DNA from 2 places in the Mesorhizobium sp. WSM4807 genome. Region 1 is predicted to be linked to the other one. Evidence: riboswitches for the same ligand, from Rfam matches in the RefSeq annotation. Region 1 holds a riboswitch; the other holds the start of a gene.
The links. A riboswitch is a leader RNA that binds a small molecule or an ion and turns the genes downstream of it on or off. The one in region 1 is predicted to bind S-adenosylmethionine.

Region 2: linked by a shared signal. The riboswitch ahead of AC0L3N_RS31040 (O-succinylhomoserine sulfhydrylase) and the one ahead of metX (homoserine O-acetyltransferase MetX) in region 1 are both predicted to bind S-adenosylmethionine.

What each region holds. Positions count from the first base shown of each region.
Region 1 covers NZ_JBVVQY010000005.1:55,400-58,605, reverse strand. Annotated here, with positions in the region: gene metX (homoserine O-acetyltransferase MetX) at 1-1,083, opposite strand, end outside; SAM riboswitch at 1,204-1,281, opposite strand; gene hisC (histidinol-phosphate transaminase) at 1,438-2,547, shown strand; gene AC0L3N_RS08045 (prephenate/arogenate dehydrogenase family protein) at 2,554-3,206, shown strand, end outside.
Region 2 covers NZ_JBVVQY010000043.1:868-4,073, forward strand. Annotated here, with positions in the region: gene AC0L3N_RS31030 (ABC transporter substrate-binding protein) at 1-102, opposite strand, end outside; gene AC0L3N_RS31035 (2'-deoxycytidine 5'-triphosphate deaminase) at 196-1,290, opposite strand; SAM riboswitch at 1,415-1,492, shown strand; gene AC0L3N_RS31040 (O-succinylhomoserine sulfhydrylase) at 1,567-2,757, shown strand; gene AC0L3N_RS31045 (ceramide glucosyltransferase) at 2,804-3,206, opposite strand, start outside.

The DNA.
Region 1 (3,206 bases):
GTCGTGGCCGCGATCGGTCTCGATCTCGACGAAGGACACCGAGGCGCCGGCCGCGTTCAGCGCGTGAACGACCGAGCGGCTCTCCTCGGTCGGGAACAGCCAGTCGCTGGTGAAGGAGACCAGGCAGAAACGGGTTCTGGTGCCGGCAAAGGCGTCGGCCAGCCGGCCGCCATGATCGGCGGCGAGGTCGAAATAGTCCATCGCCCGGGTCATGTAGAGATAGGAGTTGGCGTCGAAGCGGTCGACGAAGGTCATGCCCTGATGGCGCAGATAGCTCTCAATCTGGAAGTCGGCGTCAAAACCGAAGGTGAGCGCTTCACGGTCCTGCAGGTTGCGGCCAAACTTCCGGTGCAGGGCCGCCTCCGACAGATAAGTGATGTGAGCGGCCATGCGCGCCACAGCCAGTCCCTTTTCCGGGCGCTTGCCTTGCTCGAAATATTTGCCGCCATGCCAGTCCGGATCGGCCATCACCGCTTGCCGGCCGACCTCATGGAAGGCGATGTTCTGCGAGGAATGGCGCGCGCCAGTGGCGATCGGCAGCGCCGAGAAAACGCGCTCCGGATAGCTCGACGCCCATTGCAGCACCTGCATGCCGCCCATCGAGCCGCCGAGCACCGAGAACAGTTTTTCGATGCCGAAATGATCGACCAGCATCAACTGCGCCCGCACCATGTCGCGTATGGTGATGATCGGCAGGTCGAGCCCGTAGGGCTTGCCGGTGGCTGGATTGGTCGAGGCGGGGCCGGTCGAGCCGAGGCAGCCGCCGATGACGTTTGAGCAGATGACGAAGAAGCGGCTGGTGTCGATGATCTTGCCGGGGCCAATCAGCACTTCCCACCAGCCCGGCTTGCCGGTCACTGGATTGGTGCTGGCGACATGCTGGTCGCCGGTCAGTGCATGGCAGACGAGGATGGCGTTGGAGCGGGCGTCGTTGAGGGTGCCGTAAGTCTTGTAGGCGATCTGGAACGGTGACAGCAGCGTGCCGGCATCGAGCTTGAGCGGCTTGTCGGCACCGAAACGCAACACCGGGCTCGACGGCTCGTCGGCCTCGTTGTTGGTTCTTTTAGTGCGCAGCGCGACCATCGCATCCTCTTACATTAACCCATCGCGCTTTCCGAAAGTCGATACCGATTTTCGGGTCGATGCGATTGTCCGGCCGGCTACGGACAACAAGAAAACCGACATCGCCTTCGCAAAGCCGGTTACAGGATGCAAACGGCCCTTTAGCGAGTTGTTTAACGTGGCTGCAAGCCGACCGGCCAAATCACCACGGGATTTCGCCTTTCTTCTAGGACCGGAGCGTCTCGGCGTCAACGGCCAGTCGTTCACCCATGCCAGTCGCTCACCCATGATCGCCGCCTCTCGACATTCCAGGCCACGGCTTGTATTTCCGCTGCGGCTTCCCGGGTGGAAGCGTTTTCGACGGATTTTTGCAATATGAACCAGGCATCGGATCGGGCACGTCCAACGCCCCGCGCGGGGATCATGGACATCGAAGCGTATGTGCCGGGCAAAAGCACGGCGCCGGCCGGCGTTGCCAAGGTCCACAAACTGTCGTCGAACGAGAACCCGCTTGGCCCCTCGCCGAAGGCGATAGAAGCCGCGCGCGACGTCGCGGCCAAACTCGACATATATCCCGACGGCACCGCCAGGCGCCTACGGGAGGCGATCGCCGAGGTGCATGGCCTCAACCCGGCGAACATCGTCTGTTCCAATGGTTCCGACGAGATTCTCGGCCTGCTTGCGCAGACCTATCTCGCGCCCGGCGATGAAGCTGTGATCACCGAACACGCCTTCATGGTCTACAAGATCTACATCCAGTCGGCAGGTGCTGTCCCGGTGTCGGTCAAGGAAACCAATGAGCGCGCCGACGTCGATGCGATCCTCGCTGCGGTGACGCCGCGTACCAGGATCATCTTCCTCGCCAATCCCAACAACCCGACCGGCACCTATTTGCCGTTCCAGGAGGTGCGCCGCCTGCATGCCAGCCTGCCTCGAAACGTGCTTCTGGTGCTGGATGCAGCCTATGCCGAATATGTCCGCCGCAATGATTATGAAGCCGGCGTCGAGCTGGTGGCTGGCGCGGAAAACGTGGTTATGACCCGCACCTTCTCCAAGCTCGGCCTCGGCGGTGCGCGGATCGGCTGGATGTACGCGCCGATGCATATCATCGACGCGATCAACCGCGTGCGAGGTCCCTTCAACGTCAACGCGACGGCGATTGAGGCCGGCATTGCCGCGATCCGCGACCGCACCCATGTCGAGCGCAGCGTGGCTCATAACGACACCTGGCTGCGATGGGTGAGCGAGGAGTTGACCAAGCTCGGACTGCGGGTGACGCCGAGCGTCGGCAATTTCGTCCTCATCCACTTTCCCGAGGACAAAAAACATTCGGCGGCAGCTGCGGACGATTACCTCTCCGCGCGCGGCTATATATTGCGGCGCGTTTCCGGCTACGGCTTCCCCAATGCACTGCGCATGAGCATCGGCACCGAAGAGGCCAATCGTGGCGTTGTCGCCGCCCTCGCGACATTTCTGAAAAGCTAGAAGACCATGACATCACCGATGTTCGAAAAGATCGCGCTGGTCGGCATCGGCCTGATCGGCTCGTCGCTGGCCCGCGTAATCCATCGCGAAGGCCTAGCCGGTCACGTCGCCATCTCGACGCGCAGCGAAACGACCCTGGCGCGGGCGCGGGAACTCGGCCTCGGCTCCTCCTACGCGATGGACGCGAAAGAGGCGGTCGGCGATGCCGACCTGGTGATCGTTTCGGTGCCGGTCGGCTCTTCGGGCGAGGTCGCCGAGGAAATCGCACCGGCGCTGAAGCAGGGCGCCATCCTCACCGATGTCGGCTCGACCAAGGCGTCGGTCATCGCGCAGATGCAGCCGCATGTGCCTGCTGGTGTGCATTTCATTCCCGGCCACCCGCTGGCCGGCACTGAAAAGTCGGGCCCGGACGCCGGCTTTGCCGAACTGTTCGAAAACCGCTGGTGCATCTTCACGCCGTTGCCCGGCACCGATCCGGCCGCCTTGGAAAAGCTCTCGGAATTCTGGCGCCGTTGCGGCTCAAACATCGATACGATGGATCCCCAGCATCACGACATGACGCTGGCCATCGTCTCGCACCTGCCGCACATCATCGCCTATAACATCGTCGGCACCGCCGACGATCTGGAGTCGGTGACCAAGTCCGAGGTGATCAAATA
Region 2 (3,206 bases), on a different contig from region 1:
GGCGATCTTCAACTTTTCCTGTGCTTGCGCCGACAAGGACCCGGCAGCCACCACCAGCATGGCAGCTGCTGCTGTCGATGCGATCCATCTTGAAATCTGCATTTCTTGTTCCCTTGGTTCCAACCACCTTAACGGCTGGGCACAACCAAGCACGGCCCACAAGGTCAGGCAAGCACAGTCTGATTTGATCGGCGATCAGCGCGCGGCGCGGAAATGCTTGGACAGTTTCAGGCCCTGTGCCTGGTAGTGCGAGCCGAGATCAGTGCCGTAGAGCGCCTGCGGCCGCTTCAGCATGTGCTCGTAGACCAGCCGCCCGACGATCTGGCCGTGGTCGAGGATGAACGGCACTTCGTGGCTGCGCACTTCGAGCACCGCCCTGCTGCCGGTGCCGCCGGCCGACGAATGGCCGAAGCCCGGATCGAAGAAACCGGCATAGTGAACACGGAATTCGCCAACCAGCGGATCGAAGGGCGTCATCTCGGCGGCGTAGAGCGGCGGCACATGCACCGCTTCCTGGCTGACGAGGATATAAAATTCGTCCGGATCGAGCACCAGTTCGCCGGCGCCGCTCTTGTAGAGCGGATCCCAGAAATCGACGACATCCTGTGCCGCGCGCTTGTCGACATCGACCAGGCCGGTGTGGTGCTTGCCGCGGTAGCCGACCAGCCCGTCCTTGTCGCCATCGAGGTCGATCGACAGCGCAATACCGCCGCCGGAAATATTCGGCGGCTCGGTGGCGACGAGCGTCTCGGCACGGTGCAATTCGTGCAGCTCGCTTTCCGACAAAAGCGCATTGCCGGTGCGGAACCTGACCTGAGACAGCCGCGAGCCGGCGCGGACAACGATCGGAAAGGTGCGCGGGCTGACTTCCAGATAGAGCGGGCCGTTGTAGCCGGCAGCGATCTTGTCGAACTCGTGGCCACGATCGGTCATCACGCGGGTGAAGATGTCGAGCCGTCCGGTCGAGCTCTTCGGGTTGGCGGAGGCGGAAATGCTTGCCGGAAGCGCCAGGCTCTCGAGCAGCGGCACGATATAGACGCAGCCCGTCTCCAGCACCGCACCATCAGCGAGATTGATTTCGTGCAGCTTCAGACGGTCGAGTTTTTCAGCAACCCTGTGGTTGGGGCCGGGAAGGAAGGAGGCGCGCACCCGCCAGGCCTTGTCGCCAAGCCTGAGGTCGAGGCTGGCCGGCTGGACCTGGTCGGCATCAAGCGCGCGCGGCGATTTCAGAGCGCCCGACTGGAACAGCGCGGAAATGTCCTGATCGGGAAGAATGCCTGTCTGCCGCAAAGTCTGGCTCCGCTCGAAGGCCGGGCGAGGTCTCGTTTTGTTGCAGGTCCTTGCCACGGAACCTGCTGGTACAACCTCTTAATCATGCCGGCAATTGACGCAAGCGCGGTGCAGGTCTAAAGGGTCATTATCCCGTGGTGATTTGGCCGGTCGGCTTGCAGCCACGTTAAACAAGTCGCTAAAGGACCGTCGGGCCGAAAGGCCGTATGGACCGGTTGCGACTTTCGCGGCCGGTTTTTTTGTGTTTGGACCATTTTTGGTGTTTGGAACAAGGTGATGACGAGCAACAAGCGCAACTGGAAGCCTCAGACCGCCCTCGTGCATGCAGGAACGCTGCGTTCCGGCTTCGGCGAAACCTCCGAGGCGATGTATCTCACGCAAGGCTATGTCTACGACACGGCGCAGGCGGCGGAAGCCCGCTTCAAGGGCGAGGAACCGGGCTTCATCTATTCGCGCTATGCCAATCCGACGGTCGACATGTTCGAGAAGCGCATGTGCGCGCTGGAAGGTGCCGAAGATGCCCGCGCCACCGCATCCGGCATGGCGGCGGTCACAGCGGCGTTGCTGTGCAGCGCCAAGGCCGGCGACCACATCGTGGCGGCGCGCGCGCTGTTCGGCTCCTGCCGCTGGGTGGTCGAAACGCTGGCGCCGAAATACGGCATCGAGGCGACGCTGGTCGACGGCACCGAAATCTCCAATTGGGAAAAGGCGGTCAGGCCCAACACAAAGCTGTTCTTCCTTGAAAGCCCGACCAATCCGACGCTGGAAGTCGTCGACATCGCAGCCGTCGTCTCACTTGCCAATTCGATCGGAGCGCGGCTGATCGTCGACAACGTCTTTGCCACGCCCTTACAGCAGAAGCCGTTGCAGCTCGGCGCCCATATCGTCGTCTATTCGGCGACCAAGCACATCGACGGCCAGGGGCGCTGTCTCGGCGGCGTCATCCTGTCGGACAAGAAGTGGATCGACGAGAACCTGCACGACTATTTCCGCCACACCGGTCCCAGCCTGTCGCCGTTCAATGCCTGGACGCTGCTGAAAGGCCTGGAAACCCTGCCGCTGCGCGTGCGCCAGCAGACGGAAAGTGCCGGCCGGATCGCGGACTTCCTCGCCGAGCAGCCGGAGATCGCCCGCGTCATCTATCCCGGCCGCGCCGATCACCCGCAAGCGGCGGTCGTCAAGAAGCAGATGTCGGGCGGCTCGACGCTGATCTGCCTCGACGTCAAGGGCGGCAAACAGGCGGCTTTCACCTTCCAGAACGCGCTCGATATCGTGCTGATCTCTAACAATCTCGGCGATGCCAAGAGCCTGATCACTCATCCGGCGACGACGACGCACAAGAATCTGAGCGATGAGGCGCGTGCCGAACTCGGCATCGGGCCAGGCACGCTCAGGCTGTCCGTCGGCCTGGAGGACACAGACGACCTGCTCGAAGACATCGAGCAGGCACTGAAAGCCGCCAGATAGGGATACGCGCCGAACAGCTTCGCTCGAATCGTCAAGCCAAGCGCGGTCAGGCGCCCGACGGAGTCTCTTCCAATTCCGCACCGGCGCTGGTGCGGATGGTCATCGTGTTGCCGCGCCAGTCGACGGCACCGCTGAGCCAGCCGCGCACCCAGATGGCGGGAAGCATCACGTCCCGCGCAACCATCGCCGGGATCATGCGCAGCGACAGGTGCCAGCCCTTGGCCGAGGCGAGAGCGCATTCCGGGAGATAGGCGACTACCAGCACGGCAACGGCGGTTGCCGACAGGCTGAAGCCGGCGCCTGCTGCAGCAACCAGCGCAAGCACCAGCGGCGGCGCCGCTCCGATCAGGATCTCGGGCGCGAAGAACAGGGGGAAGGTGACGCGGCGCAGGCGTGCCCAGCGGGCCTGACGCGACCAGATTTCGCCAAATGTGCGCAAACCGAGCGGC